3 regions of the Azoarcus sp. DD4 genome follow, and region 1 is predicted to be linked to each of the others. Evidence: predicted binding sites of a transcription regulator. Region 1 holds the regulator's gene; each other region holds the start of a gene.
What was found. Region 1 encodes FNR, which switches genes on or off when oxygen is low (the NO sensors DNR and NnrR bind a similar motif). Its sites were predicted from a motif close to TTGANCTAGNTCAA; they were not measured.
Positions count from the first base shown of each region.

Region 2: the regulator FNR is predicted to act here: its motif matches at 5,353-5,366, upstream of CJ010_RS07800 (cytochrome-c peroxidase).
Region 3: the regulator FNR is predicted to act here: its motif matches at 4,542-4,555, upstream of CJ010_RS19135 (hemerythrin domain-containing protein).

Region 1 covers NZ_CP022958.1:1,807,246-1,815,146, reverse strand. Annotated here, with positions in the region: gene CJ010_RS08535 (heavy metal translocating P-type ATPase) at 1-546, opposite strand, end outside; gene CJ010_RS08530 (MerR family transcriptional regulator) at 616-1,011, shown strand; gene CJ010_RS08525 (sulfite exporter TauE/SafE family protein) at 1,031-1,744, opposite strand; gene hemN (oxygen-independent coproporphyrinogen III oxidase) at 1,831-3,222, opposite strand; gene fnr (fumarate/nitrate reduction transcriptional regulator Fnr) at 3,334-4,074, shown strand; gene CJ010_RS08510 (alpha/beta hydrolase) at 4,110-5,843, opposite strand; gene CJ010_RS08505 (MBL fold metallo-hydrolase RNA specificity domain-containing protein) at 5,932-7,341, opposite strand; gene CJ010_RS08500 (universal stress protein) at 7,469-7,901, shown strand, end outside.
Region 2 covers NZ_CP022958.1:1,640,894-1,648,794, forward strand. Annotated here, with positions in the region: gene CJ010_RS07785 (hypothetical protein) at 1-869, opposite strand, end outside; gene CJ010_RS07790 (glutathione peroxidase) at 1,026-1,517, opposite strand; gene CJ010_RS07795 (EAL domain-containing protein) at 1,607-4,270, opposite strand; gene CJ010_RS07800 (cytochrome-c peroxidase) at 4,267-5,319, opposite strand; gene CJ010_RS07805 (ferredoxin--NADP reductase) at 5,448-6,224, opposite strand; gene CJ010_RS07810 (LysR family transcriptional regulator) at 6,332-7,258, shown strand; gene CJ010_RS07815 (DASS family sodium-coupled anion symporter) at 7,303-7,901, shown strand, end outside.
Region 3 covers NZ_CP022958.1:4,138,791-4,146,691, reverse strand. Annotated here, with positions in the region: gene CJ010_RS19160 (potassium transporter Kup) at 1-1,625, shown strand, start outside; gene CJ010_RS19155 (papain-like cysteine protease family protein) at 1,709-2,203, shown strand; gene CJ010_RS19150 (DUF3079 domain-containing protein) at 2,263-2,466, opposite strand; gene CJ010_RS19145 (cbb3-type cytochrome c oxidase subunit I) at 2,552-3,931, opposite strand; gene CJ010_RS19140 (cytochrome c) at 3,958-4,383, opposite strand; gene CJ010_RS19135 (hemerythrin domain-containing protein) at 4,612-5,076, shown strand; gene CJ010_RS19130 (DUF2249 domain-containing protein) at 5,069-5,308, shown strand; gene CJ010_RS19125 (hypothetical protein) at 5,343-6,617, shown strand; gene CJ010_RS19120 (Crp/Fnr family transcriptional regulator) at 6,624-7,325, opposite strand; gene CJ010_RS19115 (SirB2 family protein) at 7,417-7,809, shown strand.

The DNA.
Region 1 (7,901 bases):
AAGGGTCAGCACTGCCGCGATGACGAAGCGCCGGCGCTCCTCGCGCCAATGCTCCTGCTGCCGCAGCCTGGCCTGATCGCGCGCTGCCAGTCCGGTCTCGGTCGCCTCGAAACCGGCCTTCAGCACCGCCTGGCGGATCAGCTCGGGGGTGACCAGCCCGGGGGTATAGCGCAGCGTTGCGCGCTCGCTGGCAAAGTTCACCGTGCCCGACACGCCCGGCAGACGGTTCAGAACCTTTTCGAGTCGCTGGGCACAGGCCACGCAGGTCATGCCGCCGATACCGAGTTCCAGCGTGGCATCCGGCACGTCGAAGCCGGCCTTTCGTATCGCCGCAACGATCCCTGCCGGCGTAGTGTCGGCGCCGGCAAGGCGCACGTGCGCTTTCTCGGCCGCGAGATTCACACTGGCCGCAACACCGGGGAGGCGGTTGAGGATCTTCTCGATGCGGCCCGCGCAGGCCGCGCAGGTCATGCCTGCCACCGGCAGATCGAGATTCGATACCACGGCGGCCGAGACAGCCCCGTCTTTGACCATGATTGCTGACATACTGTGCTCTTGCATGAAGCGACGATGAAGCGCAGTCTAAACCCCGTACTTGAGTACGGAGTCAACACCATGGCCAGCTACACCATCGGCGCCCTCGCGAAAGCGGCCGACGTCGGCGTGGAAACCATACGCTATTACCAGCGGCGCGCCCTGCTGGACGAACCCCAAAGGCGCAACGGCAGCTACCGCGCATACGGCGATGCGGATCTCTCCAGGCTACGCGCGATCCGCAGGGCTCAGCAGCTCGGCTTCTCGCTCGACGAGATTGCGGGCTTGCTATCGCTCAACGAGGAGACCGATCGAGACAAGGCGCGTAACCTGGCTCAGACAAAAATCGATCTCATCGAAGCACGCATGCGTCAGCTCGGTGAGATGCGCGACGCACTGCGCGAACTGGTGCAGTGTTGTCACGCCACCACCGCACCCGCCCCCTGCCCGATCCTGAAGGCCCTGGCGCGGGACTGAAGTCCCCCGGCGACGAGCGTCAGACCAGACAGACCACGCCGTTCCACAACGAACCGCCCAGGGTGGGCGCATGGAACAGCCCGAACACGCCGAACCCCAGCACCATCAGGCCCGCGGCAAAGCGTACCTTGCTGTTACGGGTGAGATCGCGAAAGCGCTTGAACAACATGCCAGCGAGCAGCAGATTGGGCAGCGTTCCCAGGCCGAAGGCCAGCATCAATCCCGCGCCACGCGCGGCCGATCCGGTCACCAGCGCGGTCGCAAGTACGCTATACACCAGCCCGCATGGCAGGAAACCCCACAGCAGGCCGAGCGGCAGCGCCTGCTTCACCGAATGCGCCGGCAGGAATCTGCGCGTCGCCGGTTGCAGCCGGCGCCACAAATGGTGCCCAGCCTTCTCCACCGGCGCGAGCACCGAAGTGAAGCCTGTCAGGTAAAGCCCGAGCGCGATCAGCATCAGGTTGGCGAGAACGTAAAGGCTGATCTGCACCGGCAGCACGCCGCCGTACAGCATGCCGACCGAACCGAGCGCCCCGAGCAGGCCGCCCGTCAGCGTATAGGTGGCGATACGACCGAGGTTGTACGCAAGATGGATGGGCCACTGACGACGGCTTTCCGCTGGCGTACGTACCTGTACGCTGAGTGCCCCGACAATGCCGCCGCACATGCTGACGCAGTGAGTGCCGCCGAGAAGACCAATCAGGAATACCGCAAAGTAGCCGGTTTCAGGCATGGGAAAATCTTGAACGCCCGCGAAAGGCGCGGCTCGAGCAGCAAGGAGAAGCCTGCATTCTACGCTCCCCGCTGCTCCGGCCGCACTCAGATCACGCGGGAATAGCGGGCCCGCTCGCGATCAGCGCGCAGGTAGCGATCGAACACCATGGCAATTCCGCGCACCAGCATCCGCCCTGCCGGCAACACGCTGATCCAGTCGCCCTCTACCTTGAGCAATCCCGCCGCCTCCATCTCCTTGAGATCCGCCAGCTCGTCGGCAAAATACTCGCGGAAGTCGATGAGGTGGGCGATCTCGATGGACTGCATCGACAGCTCGAAATGGCACATCAATGCCTGGATTACAGAACGCCGCAGCAGGTCGTCGGCAGTCAGTTCGATGCCACGCAATACCGGTAGCTCGTCACGATCCAGCACGTCATAGTATTCGTCCAGCGTCTTCACGTTCTGCGAATAGACCGGACCGATCTTCCCGATCGCCGACACACCGAACGCGAGCAGATCGCACTCGGCCTGGGTCGAATAACCCTGGAAGTTGCGGTGCAGCCGGCCCTGCCGCTGGGCGACGGTAAGCTCGTCGTCGGGTTTGGCGAAGTGATCCATCCCGATGTAGACGTAGCCGGCCTCGGTCAGACGGCGGATGGCGAGTTGCAGGATCTGCAGCTTCGCATCGGCACTCGGCATGTCGCTCTGGAGGATGCGGCGCTGCGGTTTGAACAGTCCGGGGAGATGAGCGTAACTGTAGAGCGAGATACGGTCCGGCGAGATGTCCAGCACCTGCTCAAGCGTGCGGTTGAAGCTGATCACGTTCTGCTTGGGCAGGCCGTAGATAAGGTCCATGCTAACCGACTTGAAGCCGGTGGCGCGGGCCGCTTCGATCACCAGGCGCGTCTCTTCGACGCTTTGCACCCGGTTGACCGCGCGCTGCACGTCTTCGGCGAAGTCCTGCACGCCGACGCTCATACGGTTGAACCCCAGGGTGGCCAACAATTCGACCGTGTCGAAATCGACTTTGCGTGGGTCGACCTCGATCGAATACTCGCCGTTGGGCACCAGATTGAAATGCGCCCGCACCGAATCCATCAACTGTCGCAGTTCCTCGTGCGACAGGAAGGTGGGCGTGCCGCCGCCGAGGTGCAACTGGGTGACCTGGCGGCTGCCACCGAGCGCGGCAGCCTGCATCTCGATCTCCTTGGCCAGATATTTCAAGTATTTGGCCGAACGCCCGTGATCCTTGGTGATGATCTTGTTGCAGGCACAGTAGTAGCAGATCGTGTTACAGAACGGGATGTGGAAGTATAATGACAGCGGTCGGCTAACCCCGCCAACCGCCCGTCTGGCCAACCAATCCTGCAAAGCCCTCGCATCGAACGCTTCGACAAAACGATCGGCCGTCGGATACGAGGTATAACGCGGTCCGTTGATGTCGAACCTGCGTATGAGTTGCGGATCGAAGATGAGGTCTGTGTGGGCGTTCATGATCGTGCTGCGGCAATGTGTGCCGAACAATGGCAGAAAGCCGGCGTTTTGTGGTTGACTTGGATCAACGCGACGATCCTCCTACAAACTCGGAGCAAGTGTATCGTGCAGATGAAGGCAGCAGTGCCGATTACTGTAGCAGGACTCAAGACGGCCTGTTCCCAATGCAACCTGGTGGAACTCTGCCTCCCCTTCGGGATGACCGAAAACGAGATCGACCGGCTTGACGAGCTGGTCGGCGCACGACGCAAGATCAAGCGTCAGCAACATCTGTATCGGGCTGGCGATCCCTTCGAAGCAATCTACGCGATCCGCGCCGGTTCGTTCAAGACGGATGTGCTGCTCGAAGATGGCCGGGACCAGGTCACCGGCTTCCAGATGACCGGCGAAATCATCGGCCTGGACGGCATCAGCAACGAAGTTCACTCCTGCAACGCGATCGCGCTGGAAGACAGCGAGGTTTGCGTGATCGCCTATGCGAAGCTGGAGGAACTGTCGCGTGAAATCGAGGGCCTGCAGCACCAGTTCCACAAGGTGATGAGCCGCGAGATCGTGCGCGACCACGGCGTGATGATGCTGCTTGGATCCATGCGGGCCGAAGAGCGCCTCGCCGCCTTTCTGCTGAACATGTCGCAGCGCTTTACTGCGCGCGGCTTCTCCGCTGCAGAATTCCACCTGCGCATGACGCGCGAGGAAATCGGCTCCTATCTCGGGCTCAAACTCGAGACCGTCTCCCGTGCCTTCTCGCGCTTCCAGGACGAAGGGCTGGTTGCTGTCCAGCAGAAACACATTCGTATCCTCGACAGTGCCGGCCTCAAGAAACTGATCCAGCACCAGTCAGCCTGCCGCTGACGGCCGCGGGCCAGCCACCCCGGCCGTTGTCGCACTCAGCGCTCCAGCACGTAGGTGCCCGGTGCCGGAGCCAGTTGGGGAAAGACATCCGAGGCAGCCGGCCGCGCGTCGACCAGCGCCCCTGCACGGGGTTTCAACCACTGCATCCAGTCCTCCCACCAGCTCCCCTGATGCTGTTCGGCGCGTTCCAGCCATGCGTCCGCGCTTTCGGATCGATGCGCCTCGGCGACCCGGAAGCTCCGCTTTGGCGGTTTGACCACAGGATTGACGATGCCGAGGATGTGACCCGAACTCGATAGCACATAGCGCTTTGGTCCTATGACCAGATTGTTCACCCTGAAGGTCTCGGCCCAGGGCGCAATGTGGTCATCCTCGGCTGCTACCGCGTAAAGCGGTTGAGTGATCATTCCCAGGTCCAGGGGCTCGCCCGCAACCACCAGTGCATCCTTCTGTACCAGCCTGTTGTGCAGATAGAGTTCGCGCAGGTACCACGCATGCATCGCGTACGGCATGCGCGTTGTATCCATGTTCCAGTACAGCACGTCGAACGGTGGAGGCGTCTCGCCGTAGAGCCAGCCATGCACCACGTAATGCCAGATCAGACTGTTGGAACGCAACAGACGGAACGCCGAAGCCATCTCCTTGCCGTCGAGAAAGCCCTTGCGCGCCATGCCGTCGGTCAGGTAGCGAATGCTTGCCTCATCGATGAAGACCTCTATATCGCCCGGCTTGCGAAAATCGACCAGGGTGGTGAACAAGGTCCAGTCCGCAACAGGCACCGCATCTTCGGCGAAATGGCGGTTCGCCCAGGCCATGTACATGCTCAGCGCCGTACCGCCGATGCAGTAACCGGCTGCGTGGACCTTGTCCGCTCCGGTGAAGGCACGCGCCGCCTCCACCGCGGCATGCACTCCCTTCATCAGGTAATCGTCGAACCGGTAATCCCGCATTGCAGCGTCGGGGTTCTTCCAGCTCGTGATGAATACGTCCAGCCCCCGATCGAGCAGAAAACGGATCATGCTCTTCTTCGGCACAAGGTCGAGGATGTAGAACTTGTTAATCCAGGGCGTAACGATCACCACCGGTTCGGCATGCACCTTGGGCTGCGTCGGAGCATAGTGAATTAGCTCGAGCAGTTCGTTGCGAAACACCACCGCCCCAGGAGTCGTCGCGAGATTCTCGCCAACAGTGAAATCGTCCGGATTGGTCATTCGGACATTGCCGCTCCGAAGATCCTCGAGCAGGTTGTGCAGGCCTTGAGCCAGACTCTCGCCCCGCGTCTCGACTGCCTTGCGCAAGGCAACCGGATTGGTCCACAGGAAATTGGTCGGAGCCACCGCGTTGAGCCATTTCCGCCACCAGAACGCCGCCCGTCTGCGCTCCTTGCCCGACAGCCCCGGAGTGTCGTAGAGCATATCCTGCATGTGGTGGGTCAGCGCCAGGTACCACTCCTTGGTGAGATCCCAAGTCGGCGAGTCGGTCCAAACCGGATCGGAAAAACGGGCATCGTCGACGTTCGGACGGATAGGATCCTCGCCCGCCAGGCCCACAACGCGGTTCCAGGTGTGCCACTGCAAACGCCACAGGTCGCTCGACAAGCGCGCAAACCGCTCCGCGAGTTCCTGCGGATGTGAAAGCCACGCCAGCTGCGCGTGGACAATGGGCGCAGCCATGCCGAGCGGATCGAACGTACCTTCCACCAGTTCGTGCAGCTGCTGCGCCGTCCGCCTTACAGCCAGGCCGGGATCGAGCCGATCAATCTTCTTCATGTTTCACCCTGGAAATGATGGGATCCTGCCTTCGGTCATCCGTCCTGATTCTGCCACTACCCGCCAGCGCAGCAACCATGAATAACGATTAGCACAATTCGTATCGCGTCCCGCGCTGCGACAAGACAGGAGACGGCCAACCGAGCCGATGTTCGATGGCTTTGGCAAATGCAGCCGAGGCGCCGGCCTCGCCGTGTACGATAAACGTCTGACGCGGCGGCCTGGAAAAATGCGCCAGCCAGGCGAGCAAGGCGGGCTGATCGGCATGAGCCGACAGACCACCTATTGTATGAACGCTCGCCTTGACCGGAATGCGCTCACCAAAGATTGTTACCGCCCGTGCGCCATCCACGAGGCGCCTCCCCAACGTTCCAGCAGCCTGGAATCCCGTCATCACAATGGCGCAAGCGCTACGTCCAAGGTTGTAGCGCAGGTGGTGCTTGATCCGGCCGGCATCGCACATGCCACTCGCCGAGACGATAACCAGACCAGAGGGGCGACTGTTCAGCGCCATGGACTCCTCTACGTCCTGCACAAAACGTACTTTGAAGCGATCTGCATGACGTTGAGACCATGCAAAGAGCTCACGGCTCTCGGCGTCCCAAAGCCCCTCATGTCGCACCGTCAATTCGGTCACCGCCGACGCCATCGGCGAATCGACGACGACCTCAAGCGGATCCATCTTCCCTTCACGTACGAGTTTGGCAAGCACGAACAACAATTCCTGAGTACGGCCCACCGCGAACGCCGGAATGATGACATTCCCGCGCCTGCGTTTCAGGGTCTCGTGCACGACTGCTGCCAGTTCCTCTTCAGTCTCGCTCATCGAACGGTGGGCACGGTTACCGTAGGTGGACTCGACGCACAGAAAATCAGCCGCCCCGATGAAGGCGGGGTCACGTAGCACCGGGCGCTCAGGCTGCCCGAGATCCCCCGTCATCACCAGCCGACGCTCTCCCTTTCCTTCCACGACGGAAATTTCGAGGATCGCCGACCCTAGGATATGACCCGCATTGCGAAACACACAACGCACGCCCGGCCCTGGTTTCAACTCGACGTCGTAGTCCACCGCACGCAGACGCTGCAGACTGGCGCGAGCCTGCGCAACCGTATAGAGCGGTGCGACATCCCAACCACGTCTCGCATGGCGGGCACGCTGATGTCGATTGAGCCATTCGGCCTCCTTTTCCTGTATATGGGCCGAATCGAGCAGGATGACGCCTGCCAGGTCCACCGTAGCGGACGTCGCGTACACCGGTCCTTTGTACCCAAGGGCGATGAGTCGCGGCAACAAGCCTGCGTGGTCCAGATGAGCGTGAGTAAGAAGCACGAAATCAATCGCCGTCAGATCGAAGTCCAGCGCCCTGAGGTTCTTCAGGGGGGCGTCCCGCCCTCCCTGGAAAAGACCGCAGTCAACCAGGAAACAACCGGCCTGATGCCTAACCTGCGCGCATGAACCCGTCACCTCGCCAGCGGCACCGTGGAACGTGATATCCATGTTTCACCTCCAACGGCAGAATCGCCCACATCATCGCGACCCGGGTTGACCACGGTCAAGCGATACCCGCAGCCCCCGGTGGCTATAATCAAGTGCAGTCAACACAAATCAATCAAGGGAGCACGTTATGTTCAAGCACATTCTTGTCCCGACAGACGGATCCGCCTTGTCAGAGAGCACGGTGGCCCGTGCAGTCTCCTTTGCGCGCGACGCCGGTGCACGTATCACCTTCTTCTATGCTCAGCCAGACTTTCCGATGCCCATCTACGGCGAAGGCGCACTCATCGACCCGACCACGCCCGAGCAGTTCGCCAAATCTGCCGCGCTCGAAGCCGAGCGGATTCTCGACGCCGCCAAGTCAGCGGCAGACGCAGCAGGGGTACTTGCCGACACAGACACACTGGTGAACGAAGTCACATACGAGGCCATCATCAACGCCGCCGACCGCCATGGCTGCGACCTTATTTTCATGGCTTCGCACGGACGCCGCGGCATCGCAGGTCTGTTACTCGGCAGCGAAACACAAAAGGTGCTCACGCACAGCAAGACACCCGTACTTG
Region 2 (7,901 bases), 170 kb from region 1:
TCGTGGCGCCCGCGCAGGGTGAGCGCCAGCGGCGGCGGGCGTGGCCAGCGCTTCGCCTCCGGCACCAGCGCTTCCAGACCGCGGCCTGCCATGTAGCTCGCCAGTACCAGCAGGCTGGCGCGCTGCTGCGCGGAGGCATTGTCGGCGTCGAGCGTGAGCAAAGGGGCGAGGACGGCGGTCAGCGGCCGTGTGCTGCCCGGCGCCCAGGGCGCCAGGGTGGCGGCGAGGGCCTGCTGGGCGCGCTCCAGGCGGACCACGTCGGCCGGCGCCAGGGCGATGGCGCGCGCACGATCGAGGATCTCCGGTTGCCACACGTAGTGGACCAACACGACCTGGCCGCCGGGGATGAAGTTCAGCTGGCGGACGGCCTGGCGGGCAAGCTGCCACGCCTCGCCGTAGCCGAGATGGCGGGCCGCCGTGGCGATGGCGTAGTCGAGCACGGCAGGCGGCAGCGGCAGCGCGCCCAGGCGGACGTCCTCGAATTGCGGTTCGCCCGGGCCGGATCTCAGCCTGGCTTTCAGGTTGAGGTAGCGGGCGCCGGCCAGACGGGGCAGGGGCAGTGTGACGCGGATCTCGGCGCCGTCCGCATCGAGGGCGAAGGACGCCCGGCCGTCGTAGCGCAGGCCGGCCAGGTGGTTGAGGCCGTCGTCGATCAGGCCGGCGGGCAGCGCGACCCGCCGCTGCTCGCCGCGGCGCAGGTAGCGCGGATCGTTGCCGGCAAGCAGGCGGCGGGCGTGGGCCACCGAGTCGGGCGATATCGACTGCGCCCTTACCACCAAGGGTGCGCTGTCGATCGCCGCCGCCAGTGCGAGCGCGAGCAGCCCGGGCAGCAGCAGGCTGCCGGCGAGCCAGCCGAGGGCACGCATCATGGCGCGCTCACTGCACTACCCTCTGTCGCTGCACGACGGAGGGTCGGCTTTGCACAGTCGGCCCGTTGCGCAGGCGCGGAGCAGTGCTCCACGAAACCCCTGCCTCACCGTCCCCGCGGGAGGGAGCACCCCCTTCGGGCGGCCGGGCGGGGGCGCTCATGCGCGGGCAAGCTGCGCTTCGATGTCCGTCACCAGCTCCTGCGGCGTGGTCGTGGGGGCGTAGCGCGCAACGATCTCGCCCTTGCGGTCGATCAGGAACTTGGTGAAGTTCCACTTGATGGCTTCGGTGCCGAGCACGCCGGGCGCGGCGTGCTTGAGGTGCACGTAGAGCGGATGGGCCTGGTCGCCATTGACGTCGATCTTGGCGAACAGTGGAAAGCTCAGGCCATAGTTGCGCTGGCAGAAGCCGGCGATTTCTTCGGCGTCGCCCGGCTCCTGGGCACCGAACTGGTTGCAGGGGAAGCCGAGCACCATCAGGCCGCGGTCCTTGTAGTCGCGGTAGAGCTGTTCCAGTCCGGCGTATTGAGGGGTGAAACCGCACTGGCTGGCGGTGTTGACGATGAGCAGCACCTTGCCGGCGTATTCGGCGAGCGTGGTGTCTGCGCCGTCGAGACGCTGGACGGCGATGTCGTAGAGCGGTGAGGTCATGGCGGACTCCATCGGGAAGGGGGCGATGAGTTGGATCGCTGGCGGCCCAATAGTGCCCGAAGGGGGCGGATTGTGCGCGTCGCGCAGGTTCAGCAGGCGTGTGCCAGCGCGGACGGGCCGTCGTTCGCCCGCGGCACGGCGTGTGATGGGGCGTCGGCGGCGAGCTGCGTAGCAAGAACGTCGGCCTGCTCCGGCTGGCCGAACAGGAAGCCTTGCAGGTGGTCGCAACCGTGACGGGCAAGAAAGTGTTGCTGGGCTGCGGTTTCGACGCCCTCGGCGGTGACCTGCAGGCCGAGGTTGTGGGCGAGGGCGATGACCGCGGTGGCAATCTTGCCGTCGCTGCCGCCCGGACGGATGTCGTGCACGAAGCTGCGGTCGATCTTGAGCGTATTGACGCGGAACTGGCGCAGGTAGGCCAGTGAGGAGTATCCGGTGCCGAAATCGTCGATCGCCAGCGTCACCCCCATGTCGCGCAGTTCGGCCAGGGTGGCGATGGTGCGGTCGACGTCGCGCATCAGCATGGTTTCGGTAAGCTCCAGCTCCAGCAGCCGGGCCGGGAGGCGGTGCTCGGCCAACACATCGCGGACCAGCGCGACGATGTCCTGGTGGGCGAACTGCTGGCCGGAAAGGTTGACCGCCACCGGCACCGGCGTCAGGCCTGCATCCAGCCACGCCCGCAGCTGGCGGCAGGTTTCGCGCAGCACCCATTCGCCGATGGGCACGATGAGGCCGGATTCTTCCGCTGCCGGGACGAAGCGGCCGGGCGACAGCAGGCCGAGGTCGGGGTGCTGCCAGCGCAGCAGGGCTTCGCAGCCACGGAGGCTGCCGTCGGCGGCGTCGACCTTGGGCTGGTAGTAGAGCCGCAGTTCGTCGCGGTCGAGCGCGCCGCGCAGCTGATGTTCCAGCAGCAGTTCGCCGAGCGAGTGGGTGTTCATGTCGGCGGCGTAGAACTGGAAGCCGTTGCGGCCGTCCGCCTTGGCACGGTACATGGCGGCGTCGGCGTTGCGCAGCAGCATCGAGGCGTTGTTGCCGTCGCCGGGGTACAGGGCGATGCCTATGCTGCCGGTGACGGTGAGCTCGTGCATGCCCAGCCGGCAGGGCTGGGCGAGTGTGCCGAGTATCTTGCGTGCGATGATGCCGGCGTCCTGCGGGTGTTCGAGATCGGGCAGCACGATGACGAACTCGTCGCCGCCCTGACGTGCCACGGTGTCGGTTTCGCGCACAGCGGCAAGGCAACGCTGGGTCACTTGGCGCAGCAGGCCGTCGCCGACCTCGTGACCGAGGGTGTCGTTGATGGTCTTGAAGCGGTCGAGGTCGAGAAAGAGCACCGCCGCGTGGCGCTCGCCGCGCCGGGCCTGCAGGATGGCCTGGGCCAGGCGGTCCTGCAGCAGCAGGCGGTTGGGCAGGCCGGTGAGCGCGTCGTGGTGGGCGAGGTGACGGATGCGCGCTTCGGATTCCTTGCGGTCGGTGATGTCGGAGAAGATGCCGATGTAGTGACTGATGTCGTCGGTCTCGCTGCGCACCGCGGTGATCGACAGCCATTCCGGGTAGATCTCGCCGCTGCGGCGGCGATTCCAGATCTCGCCCTGCCACTGGCCGCGGCGGGCGAGCGTGGTCCACATCTTGCGGTAGAAGGCCGCGTCCTGGCGGCCGGAGCTGAGCACTGCCGGGGTCTTGCCGCCGATTTCCTCGATGCTGTAGCCGGTAATATCGGTGAAAGCCGGATTGACCGCGACGATGCGGGCTTCGGCATCGGTGATCGCCATGCCCTCGCTGGCGTTGGTGAACACGTTGGCGTAGAGGTGCAGCTCGGACTGGGTGAGGCGCAGGGTTTCGATGCGTTCTTCGAGCTTGCGGTTGGCACCCGCCAGCGCGAGCGAGGCACGTTGCAGGCGCAGGATGGCGAGGGCGAGGTAGCCGGCCAGAGCGAGCGCGACGACGAAGAGCAGCACCCGGTAGGTGTGGGCACGCTCGGCGGCGCGTTGGTAGCCGGCGGCATAGGCGCGGATCAGCGATTCGCCGCGGGCGGTCGTGGGCAGTTCGAGGATGTCGCGGGTGAGGGCGTCCAGCGTCGGCTTGCGTTCGAGAACGATGCGCGCGTGCGCAAGCAGGTTGGCGAGCCGGGCAGCGAGCGGTGGCGGCAATTCGCGGGACGCGGCGACAAGCGCGTCCAGCCGCTGCGCTACCGTGCGCGACAGCGCGGGGTCGCCGTTAAGCGCATGGGTCATCACCGTTCGGGCGAAGATGCCGACCCGACGCGACAGCGGCGGCGGGAGCATGCCGTCGTCGATCAGGGCGTCGGTTTCGGCCGGGAAGTAGGACAGCGAGTTGCGCAGCACCGCGGTTTCGCGCTTGAAGTGGTCGACGAGCTCGGCCTTGCGGGCCGTGAGTCGCCGGAGTTCGACGACTTCGCGGTCGAGGGCGTTGCGGTCGCGTTCGTCCAGGAAGCCGGGGGTGCGCTGCAGCGCGGTGCCGATGTCGCTGAGTGCCAGCGTGCCACGGGTGACCGCGTCGAAGTCGCGGTAGAGGCCGTTGCCGCTGGCCAGTACCGCGGCGTTGAGGTCGGAGTCGATGTTGAGCAGCTGGCGCAGGTCGCGGCCATAGCGCTGGTTGTCGTCGGAGGTGACGGCGTCCGCTTGCGAAAAAAGCCAACCCAGCAGGGCCATCGCGGCGACCATCAGCAGCGCGGTGCGCATGATGCGCCCGCGGTCGATGCCGGCAAAGGGATTGAACGTGGCGGGGAGCGGTGTCATCGGGCAGGGGTCGGGCGTTGCAGGTCCGGCGTCCTGCCGGTGAGCGATTGCAGGAAGGTGACGATCAGGCGGCGGTCGTCGGCGGGAATCTCGCGGCCGAGCTGGTAGCGGCCCATGATCGCCACCGCCTCGTCCAGGCTGTCGACCGCGCCGTCATGGAAGTAGGGCGGGGTGATCGCGACGTTGCGCAGGCTGGGCACCTTGAACACATGGCGGTCGCTCTCGAGGCCGGTGACCGTGTAGCGGCCGAGGTCCGCAGGGTCGACCTTGCCACGGTCGGCGAAGTAGTTGCCCATGACGCCGAAGCGCTGGAACATGTTGCCGCCTATGCCGATGCCCTGGTGACAGCTGGCGCAACCGTAGGCCTTGAAGCGGGCATAACCCTCGCGCGCATCGGCATCCAGGGCGGGCTGTTCGCCGCGCAGGTAGCGGTCGAAGGGGGCGTCGGGCGTGGTGAGGCTGCGTTCGAAACTGACGATGGCGTCGGCGACGGTGGCCGCGGTGATGCCTTCCGGGTAGGCTCGGGCGAAGGCGTCGCGGTACTCGGTGCTGGCGTCGAGGCGGGCGATCACCCGTGCCCAGTCGGAATCCATTTCCACCGGGCTGTGGATGGGCCCGGCAACCTGGGCTTCCAGGGTGGAGACACGCCCATCCCAGAACTGCGCGAAGTTGAGGCCGACGTTGAGCACTGTCGGCGCATTGAACTGGCCCGGGGTGCCGCCGACGCCGATGGATACCCGCCGCCGGTCGGTGCCGCCCAGCCCGAGCGGATGGCAGCTGGCGCAGGAGATGGTGCCGTCGCGCGACAGGCCGGGGTCGTGGAACAGGCGTTCGCCCAGCGCGCGGCGGACGGGGTCGATGGACGCGATGTCGCGCGGCAGTGGCGAAACCGGCTCGTCGCGGGCGATGGTGTCGGCGGGCGTGTTGATCGGGCTGGCCGTCGACGCCGCTACCTCCGGTACCGGGGTGCGCCAGGTCAGCGCGACCAGGGCGACGGCCAGCAGGGCGAGCAGGCTGATGACGAGTAAATGAAATGCGCGGCGTTTCACCGCAGCATCTTAACGATGGTGCGGCGACGCGATTTGAGCCGTGTCAACGATTCTGGCCGGCGCCGCTGGCAGGCGGTAGGTGCTGCACGCCGGCCTGCGGTCCGGGAGTTGCATCAGCTCGATCGGACTTACTTCTCGACGAAGGCGCGCTCGATGACGTAGTCGCCCGGTTCGCCGATGCGGGGCGATACTTTGAAACCGCGACGGTCGAGCAGGTCGCAGCAGTCCTGCAGCATCGCCGGGCTGCCGCAGATCATGGCGCGGTCGGTGGCCGGGTCGAGCGGCGGCAGGCCGATGTCGGCGCAGAGCTTGCCGGAGTCGAGCAGTTCGGTAAGACGTCCCTGGTTGCGGAAAGGCTCGCGGGTGACGGTCGGGTAGTAGATCAGCTTGTCGCGCACTTCGTCGCCGAAGAACTCGCTGCTGGGCAGCCCTTCGGTGATGAAGTCGGCGTAGGCGAGTTCCGACACGTAGCGCACGCCGTGGATCAGCACCACCTTCTCGAAGCGTTCGTAGGTTTCCGGATCCTGGATCACGCTCATGAAGGGGGCGAGGCCGGTGCCGGTGGCCAGCAGATAGAGGTGCTTGCCGGGGTTGAGGTCGTGCAGCACCAGCGTGCCGGTGGGCTTCTTGCTGATCACGATGGGGTCGCCTTCGCGCAGGTGCTGCAGGCGCGAGGTGAGCGGACCGTTGGGCACCTTGATGCTGAAGAACTCCAGGTGCTCCTCGTAGTTCGGGCTGGCGATGCTGTAGGCGCGGGTCAGCGGACGGCCGTCGACATCCAGGCCGATCATGACGAACTGCCCGTTCTCGAAGCGCAGCCCCGGATTGCGGGTCGTGCGGAAGCTGAACAGGGAATCGTTCCAGTGGTGCACGCTGATGACGCGTTCTTCGTTCAGGTTGCTCATGCCGGTTGCGCTCCAGGTGGGTGGGGTCTATCGATGGCTTGAATTGTAAGGACACCGGTTTAGCGATTCAGTGGATAATTCAGATAACACTTAGAGGCTTGATCGATATGCGATACACCCTGCGCCAGCTCGAAGTCTTCGTTGCCATCGCGCGCAGCGAAAACGTGTCGCGCGCGGCCGAAGTCATGAATCTGTCGCAGTCGGCCACCAGCGCCGCGCTGGCCGAACTGGAGCATCAGTTCGCACAGCAGTTGTTCGACCGCCACGGCAAGCGCCTGCGCCTGAACGAGCAGGGGCGCCTGCTGTTGCCGAAGGCGGTGGAGTTCCTCGACCGCGCACAGGAGATCGAAGCGCTGCTGCGCGGCGAGCGCGGCCTCGGCAGCCTGCGCATCGGCGCGACGCTGACCATAGGCAACTACCTGCTGCCGTTGATCGTGGCTGGCTTCCTGCAGCGCCACCCGGAAAGCCGTGTGCAACTGCAGGTGCACAACACGGCCAGCATCGTCGGCATGGTGTCGCGCTACGAGATCGACCTCGGTCTGGTCGAGGGCGTGGTGAACGATCCGGAAGTCGAGGTCGGCGAGTGGGTGGGCGATGAGCTGTCGGTGTTCTGCGCGCCCGGTCATCCGTTGGCGCGTCGTGGCGAGGCCACCGTGGCCGAGCTGTCCGGCGAACCCTGGATCCTGCGCGAGCGTGGATCCGGCACCCGGCAGACGCTCGAGCAGGCCTTGCGTCATCATGCCGGCAGCTTCACCCCACGCCTCGAACTGGAACACACCGAGGCGGTGAAGCGGGCGGTGGAGAGTGGACTGGGCATCGGCTGCATCTCACTGCTGGCGTTGCGCGACGCCTTCCGGCGCGGCAGCCTGGTGCGGGTGGTGACGCCGGAACTGGATCTCCGGCGCAAGTTCCAGTTCGTCTGGCATCGCGGCAAGTACCACACCGCGGCGATCCGCACCTTCCTCGACGATTGCCGGGCGCTGACCGCGGGCGTGGACTACAGCCACGAGATTCCGCTGCCGGCGGTGCCGTGAGCGGCTGGCGGGATGAGCGGCACCCATTTCGGTGAGAGGCAAGCTTGCGTAACCTGAATCTGGCAATCGCGATCGCCCTGTTCTTCGGCATCGAAGCCCTGGCGGGCGGCGCCGTTGGCAGCGGCCTGGCGCTGCTTGCCACCATCGCCTGGCTGTGGGTGAGCGAGGCATTGCACGTAAGCGTTACTGCGCTGCTGGTACCACTGCTGGCTGCGGTGACCGGCCTGCTCCCGTTCGACGAGGCGTTGCGGCAGTTTGCCGACCCGGTGATCTTCCTGTTTCTCGGCGGTTTCGCCCTTGCGGCAGGCTTGCACCGGCAGGGGCTTGATGTGCGCATCGCGGCCTGGGTGATCGCGCGTGCCGGGCAGCGGCTGGGGAGGGCGGCGCGCTGGTTGTTCTGGCTGACGGCCCTGCTGTCGATGTGGATCAGCAATACGGCCACCGCCGCCATGATGCTGCCGCTGGCGCTCGGTCTGCTGTCACCCTTGCCCTACGAATCCCACCGCTCCACCTATGCTTACGTGCTGCTGGGTGTCGCGTTTGCCGCCAACATCGGCGGCATGGGGACGTTGGTCGGGAGCCCGCCGAACGCGATCGCGGCGGCGAATGTGGGGATGGATTTCGCCGACTGGCTGCTGTGGGG
Region 3 (7,901 bases), 2.3 Mb from region 1:
GCGTGCTGGCGCTGACCGCGCTCGCCCACCGCCACGCCGCTCATGCGCCGCGGCTGGCGGCGCTGGTGATCGGGGCCGGCGTGTTCGCCGCCGCACTGTTCTATGGCGACGCGATCATCACGCCGGCGATCTCGGTGCTGTCGGCGATCGAGGGGCTGTCGGTGGCGGCGCCGCAGTTCGAACACCTGATAGCGCCGATCACCGTCGGCATCCTGGTCGGCCTGTTCGTGATCCAGAAGCACGGCACCAGCCGCGTCGGGCGCCTGTTCGGCCCCATCACGCTGCTGTGGTTCGGCGCGCTCGCCGTCCTCGGGCTGGTGTCCATCGTGCAGACGCCGCAGGTGCTGGCGGCGGTCAATCCCGTGCATGCGCTGCGCTTCGCCATCGAGCATCCGGGCGCGGCCTTCCTGTTGCTGTCGGCGGTCTTCCTGGCGCTGACCGGCGGCGAGGCGCTCTATGCCGACATGGGGCACTTCGGCGCCAGGGCCGTGCGCCTGGCCTGGTACGGCCTGGTCTGCCCCGCGCTGCTGATCAACTATTTCGGCCAGGGCGCGCTGGTGCTGCGCGATCCCGCCGCGGCGGAAAACCCCTTCTACCTGCTCGCGCCCGACTGGTTCGTGTTCCCGCTCATCGGCCTCGCCACTGCGGCCACGGTGATCGCCTCGCAGGCGACGATCTCGGGCGCCTACTCGATGACCCTGCAGGCGGCGCAGCTCGGCTACCTGCCGCGGGTGCGCATCCTCCACACCTCCGACAGCGAGCGCGGCCAGATCTACATTCCCAGCGTGAACTGGCTGATGCTCGCGGCGGTGGTGGTGCTGGTGCTGGAGTTCGGCTCCTCGGCCGCGCTGGCGGCGGCTTACGGCATCGCGGTGTCGGGCACGATGATCATCACCACCGCGCTCACCGCCTTCGTCACGCTCGCCGTCGGCGGGCGCTGGCGCTGGCTGCTGCTGGCGGCGATGGCCGTGTTCGTGCTGCTCGAATGCGCCTTCTTCGGCTCCAATCTCACCAAGATCGCTGCCGGCGGCTGGTTCCCCATGGTGCTCGGCGCTGCCATCTTCACGGCGCTGACGACCTGGAAGGCGGGCAGCGGGCTGGTAGCCGAGCAGCGGCGGCGCATCGACGTACCGATGGACGGCTTCGTCCGCGGCCCGCATCCGGACGTGCCGCGCGTGCCCGGCACCGCCGTCTACCTGACCTCGGACACCTCGGTGGTGCCGAGCGCGCTGTTCCACAACCTCAAGCACTACAAGGTAATGCACGAGCAGACCCTGTTCCTCCACGTGGTCAACGAGGACGTGCCCTATGTGGCCGACGACGAACGCCTGAAGCTGACGCCGCTTGCGCCGGACATCTACCAGCTCGACGTGCGTTTCGGCTTCCGCGAGGAGCCCGATCTGCCGCAGGCGCTGGCCGGGCTGGAGCGGCTGGGGCTCGCGCTCGAACCGATGGCGACCACCTATTTCGTCGCGCGTTCGGTGATCGTCGACGGTCCGGGGGCGCTGCAGCGCTGGCGCTGCGCCCTGTTCTCGTGGATGAACCGGCAGGCCGAAGGCGCCGCCACCTATTTCCGGCTGCCGGCCAACCAGGTGGTGGAACTCGGCACCCAGGTTCTGCTGTAGCGGCAGGCCGCTGACGCGGGGCGGTGGCGTTTGCTATCGTCCCGGCTCGCATCGTCCCGAACCCCGACCACATGGAGGCCACCGTGGCCAGCATCATCCTTCGCGAGCCCGATTTCATCCGTCAGACCAAGATGAACAGTTGCTGGTACGCCTGCCTGAAAATGCTGCTGAAGTGGCACGCGGGCAGTTCGACCATCAACGACGACACCGTCTCCGGGCTCGCCAGCCACTGGACGCCCCGTTCCTACGACGAGATCCCGCAGGCCTTCCGCAGCACCAACAACCTGCGCTTCGAGGACAGGAACTTCGCTTCCACCGACGAGATCGCGGCCTTCCTGAAGCAGAACGGCCCTTTCATGGGCGGCGGCAAGGTCGGCAAGTTCTTCATCGGCAAGCGCCGCTTCGGCCATGCCATCCTGATCTACGGCGTCATGCCCGACGGCCACATCCTGCACCACGACCCCACCCTGGGCGCGCACTGCACGATCAAGGGCGACAACTACCTGCGGCTGCAGGACGGCGAGCGCATGTACTACACCAGCAATCCGCGGGTGGAGATCGAGGCGATGGGGAGTTGAGCGCAGTGCCGGGCGTTGCGTCTGGCGCTGCAGCGCGGTGAAAGAGGCGGATGAACCGCTCAGGACGGGGGCAAGGCCGTGTCTTCGGCGACGTCCAGCTCCCAGTCGCCGCAGAGGTACCAGTCGTCGCCCAGCAGTTCGGCCGGGTGCTGGGTGCGGCCCGAGCCGTTGCCGCAGGCCAGCGAATCGGCCGGGCAGTATTTGTCGCAGCCCCAGCAGATGCGTTCGGGGTGCTTAGGATGCAGTGGGAATTTCCTGGCCATCTGCCGGACCTCCGGATGGAAATGGGGCGGCTGTCGCCGCCCCCGGGCCGGCCCCGCCGCGGCGGGGCAACCGGAATCCGCTTCGTCAGGCGGTCGCGGCCTTCTTCTCGCCCTTCACGAAGAAGCTCGCCAGGTAGATCAGCAGGCCGATGAAGAACACCGCGCCCGAGGCCTCGCGCATCCAGTAGAACAGCGAGATCTGGTCCTGCGCTGCCATGAAGGACAGCGGCGTGTCGGAGACGCGCTGCAGCCAGATCTGCAGGATGCCGGCGGCGGTGAGGAAGAGGGTGATGAACACCATCGCGATCGTCATCAGCCAGAAGCTCCACATCTCCATCACCTGCGCCTTGTTCGAGTTGGCGGCGCGGCCGCGCAGGATGGGCATGGCGTAGCTGATGATGCACAGCACCACCATCACGTAGGCGCCGTAGAAGGCCATGTGGCCGTGGGCGGCGGTGATCTGGCTGCCGTGGGTGTAGAAGTTCACCGGGGCCAGCGTGTGCAGGAAGCCCCACACCCCGGCGCCGAGGAAGGCCATCACCCCGGTGCCCAGCGCCCACAGCGTGGCGGCGCGGTTGGGATGCTCGCGGCGGCGGCGGTTGACCATGTTGAAGGCGAACACCGTCATCGCGAAGAAGGGAATCGGCTCCAGCGCGGAGAAGATCGAACCCCACCACTGCCAGTATTCCGGCGCGCCGATCCAGTAGTAGTGGTGGCCGGTGCCGATGATGCCGGTCACCAGCGTCAGCGTGATGATGACGTACAGCCACTTCTCGATGACTTCGCGGTCGACACCGGTGACCTTGATCAGCACGAAGGCCAGCAGCGCGCCAAGGATCAGTTCCCACACGCCCTCAACCCACAGGTGCACCACCCACCACCAGTAGAACTTGTCGCGCACCAGGTTGTGCGGATTGACGAAGGAGAACAGGAAGAAGATCGCCAGCCCCCACAACCCCAGCAGCAGCACCATGCTGATCGCCGTCTTGCGCCCGCGCAGCATGGTCATGGTGATGTTGAACAGGAAGGCCAGCGCCACCACCACGATGCCGATCTTGGTGATCAGCGGCTGCTCCAGGAACTCGCGCCCCATGGTCGCCAGGATGTCGTTGCCGGTCATCTCGGCGAGCTTGGCGTAGGGCACGAAGAGGTAGCCGAGGATGGTCAGCGCGCCGGCGGCGAGGAAGACCCAGAACAGCGCCAGCGCCAGTTTCGGGCTGTAGAGCTCGGTTTCGGATTCCTCCGGCACCATGTAGTAGGCCGCGCCCATGAAGCCGAACAGCAGCCACACGATGAGCAGGTTGGTGTGCACCATGCGTGCGACGTTGAAGGGCAGGGCGGGGAAGAGGAAATCCCCGACCACGTACTGCAGGCCCATGATCAGGCCGAACACGATCTGGCCGACGAAGAGTCCGATCGCCGCCACGAAGTAGGGCTTGGCGACCGCCTGTGATTTGTATTGCATGAGTTTCTCCTTGCGGACGCGGGCGGTCAGCCTTCGATGTTGGGAGGCCAGTTGGCGGTCTTGATCTCGGAGCTGTACTTCAGGAAGGCGACGAGGTCGTCGAGTTCCTGCTCCGTCAGGTTGAACTGCGGCATCTGGCGGCGGCCGGGGGCGCCGGTGGGCTGGGCCTTGATCCAGGCCTTGATGAAGTCCGGCCCGCGGCGTACATAGACGTTGCCGAGCTCGGGCGCGAAGTAGGCGCCTTCGCCGAGCAGGGTGTGGCAGCCGATGCAGTTGCGCGTCTCCCAGATCTTCTTGCCGGCGATCACCGCCGGGGTGAGGTTTTCGCGGTTGTCGAGCTTGGGCAGCTCTTTCTCGGTATGGAAGGTGAGCGCAAGGAACAGCAGGAAGAAGAACATCGATCCGCCGTAGAAAATATTGCGCGCCATCGCCTTGGTCATGATGCCGCTCATGGCAGTGTCCTCATGTCGGGTCTCTTCTGGTTGGGGAGGGAAAACGGGTAATGCGGCGGATTCTCGTTTCTGCAGGGACGCTTTCTCCATGATTCAAATCAAGAACCACCCGGCATCGGCGCAAGGTCCGGGCGCCGCCGGCGAGGGAATTTCACGACTTGATGGGCGTCAAGGAGCGGCGCCGCAGCGGCGCGAACAATCCGGCCATCCACCACCCGGAGCCGCGCAATGGACCGACTGACCCGACTGATGCATCAACACCATGGCCACTGCGACGAGGTCTTCGCCGCCGCCGAGGCCGCCGCCCGCAGCGCCGACTGGCCGTCCTGCGCCGACAGCTTCGCGCGCTTTCGCGCCGACCTGCTGGGCCACCTCGACGTGGAAGAGGGGCGCATCTTCCCGGCCTTCGAGCGGCAGACCGGCAATGCCGGCGGGCCGACGCGGGTGATGCGCTCGGAGCACGACGAAATGCGCGAACTGCTGAGCTGGCTGGACGATGCGCTGGCGGCACGCGATGCCGACGCCTTCGGCGATGCCACCGAGACCCTGCTGATCCTGATGCAGCAGCACAACATGAAGGAGGAGAACATCCTCTACCCGATGTGCGACCAGGTGCTCGGCGGCGACGCGGCTGCCTTCGGTGCCCTCATGGGCGAGGTCGAGCAGGCGCTGGCGGAGGTGTCCCATGGCTGACGATGTTCCGCCGCGCGTGATCGACGCCCGCGACCTGCAGCCGCCGGGGCCGATGGAGCTGACCCTGGAGGCGCTGGACACGCTGCCGCGCGACGAAACGCTGCAGCTCTGGCTCAACCGCGAGCCCTTTCCGCTCTACAACATCCTGAAGAACAACGGTTTCGCCTACCGCGTCGAGTACTGCGAGGACGACGGCCGCTTCATCATCCACATCCGCCACGCCGGTACATGACGGCCGCTGCGGGCAGTCGGGAGGAGGGCGACTGATGGCCACCGATATGTCCTTCGAGCAGGCTCCGCCGCTGTCGGTGCCGCTGCGCTTCTTCTTCACCGCACCGCTGTTCGCCATCGCCGCCGGCCTGCTGCTGGCGCTGCGCGGCGAGGCGGTGTTCGCCAGCCGGTGGACGCCGGAGGCGCTCGCCGCCACCCATCTGCTCACCGCCGGGATGATGTTGCAGATCATGCTGGGCGCGCTGTTCCAGGTGCTGCCGGTGGCGGCCGGTGCCAACGTCTGGCAGCCGCGCATCCTCGCCGGGCTGGTGCACCTGGCGCTCAGCCTCGGCGGCGGCGCGCTCGCCGCCGGCTTCCTGCTGGGCGACGCGGTGTTCTTCCATGCCGCCCTGTCGCTGCTCGGTCTCGCCATCCTCGCGCTCTTTCTCGGTGTTTCCGTCGGCCTGTGGCGCACCGCGGCGCTCGGCGCCACGGTGTGGGGCTTGCGTGGCGCGATGGTGGCGCTGGTGGTGACGGTGGGCTTGGGGTTCGCGCTGGCGCTGGCGCGCAGCGGCGACATCGCGCCGGACTGGCTGGCGTTGTCGGTGCTGCATCAGGCCTGGGGCCTGGGCGGCTGGGGCGGTCTGCTGCTGGCGGCGGTGGCTTGGTTGGTGGTGCCGATGTTCCTGCTCACGCCGGCTTACCCGGTGCGCTTCACGCGTGGCCTGCTGATCGGCATGGTCGTCCTGCTGGTGGCCGGCAGCCTGGCCTGGGCGTTCGGGTGGGCCTGGACGGACGCCGCGCTTGCGCTCGGCCTTGCGCTGGCTGCGGCTGCTTTCGCGTGGGCGACGCTGGCGCTGCAGCGGCGTCGCCGGCGCAAGGTGACCGATGCCTGCTTCCGCTTCTGGCGGCTGGCGATGGTGGCGCTGGCCGCCGCCGCGGCCCTGCTGGCGGCAAGCGTCGCGGGGGTGGATCTCGGTGCCGGCCTGCCGCTGCTGCTCGGCGTGCTGGTGCTGGCAGGCGCCTTCCTGTCGGTGATGCTGGGCATGCTCTACAAGATCGTGCCCTTCATCCTGTGGCTGCATCTGCGCCGCAGCGTCAGCCGTCCGCCGGCCATGACCAGGCTGGTGACCGAGGCGCGCCAGCTGCTGCACTACCGCCTGCATCTGTCCGGCCTGCTGGCGATGATCGTCGCGCTGGCGTGGTCGCCGGCGGCGCTGGCGGCGGGGCTGCTGCTGGCCGCATCGGGCGGATTGCTGCTGGCCAATCTCGGCGGCGCGCTGCGCGCCTATCTGGCCGCGCTGCCGGCGCCGCTGGACACGCCGCTGTAGCCGCGTTCAGCCCTCGTGGGCGCGCAGGCGGCGCAGGTCGTGCAGGGTGATGCGTTTGCCCGCCACGGTGATCAGGCCGCTTTCGGCGAGGTCGTGGAAGATGCGCGACAGGGTTTCCGGGGTGAGGTTGAGACGCGAGGCGATCACCTGCTTGCTGGTCGGCAGGTCGATGCGGCATTCGCCGGCATTGATGTCTTCCGGCGTTTGCTGCAGCAGGTAGCCGATGACGCGTTGCATGCTGGAGCGCAGGGTGTAGGTCTCGACATCGCGCACCAGGCTGTGCAGCCGGATCGACAAGCCCGCCAGCAGCTTGCGGGCGAAGCGCGGGTTGTCGTCGAGCTGGCCGAGGATGGCATCGTGGCCGATGGCGAGCAGGGTGGTGTCGACCAGGGCCTCGGCGAACACCGGATAGGGCCGCTCCATGAACATCACCGCTTCGCCGAAGCTCTGGCCGGCGCCGATGACCTCGACCACTTTCTCGTTGCCGGCAGCCGACGAGAAGGCGAGCTTGATCTGGCCGCGCAGCACGCAGAAGAAACCGCGCGGCATGTCGCCGCGCTGGAACAGCACGTCGCCCCGCGTCAGTGTGCGTTCGCGGCTCTGGCGGGCGATGCTTGCGATATCCTCGTCGCCGAGTTCGGAAAACAGCGGCACCTGGCGCAGTTGCGCGATCAGGGCGGGGGAGGCGTTGGGGAGGTCTCCGGCCATGGGGGCAAGCCTGTTGTGGGTATGCCCTGATTCTAGCCCATCGCGGCCGCGGCCCGCCCGCGGCGGTGCCGCACACCGGGAGAACAGTCGAATGTACATGGCAATCAAGCACATCCATCTGGCCTGCGTTGTGTTGAGCGGCCTCGGTTTCCTGCTGCGTGGGCTATGGGTGCTGATGCGCGGCGGCCTGCCGCAATGGCTGCCGGTCCGGGTGCTGCCCCACGTGGTGGACACCCTGTTGCTGGTAAGCGCGATCACGCTGGCGGCGATGAGCGGCCAGTACCCGCCGCATTCGGCCTGGATTACGGCGAAGATCGTCGGGCTGCTGGTGTATATCGGGCTGGGCACGGTGGCGCTGAAGCGCGGGCGCACGCGGGGGGTACGGGCGGTGGCGTTTGTCGGGGCGCTGGCGGTGTTTGCGTGGATCGTGTCGGTGGCGCTGACGCGGAACTCGGCGGGGTATCTGGCAGCGGTGGTGGGGTAGGGCGAGGTTCTATTCCCTCCCCTTCAAGGGGGCGGAGGCGGGGTTTCGCAGAGCACTGCTCTGCGCCGCCGTAGCGGCGGAGCGAAGCGCAG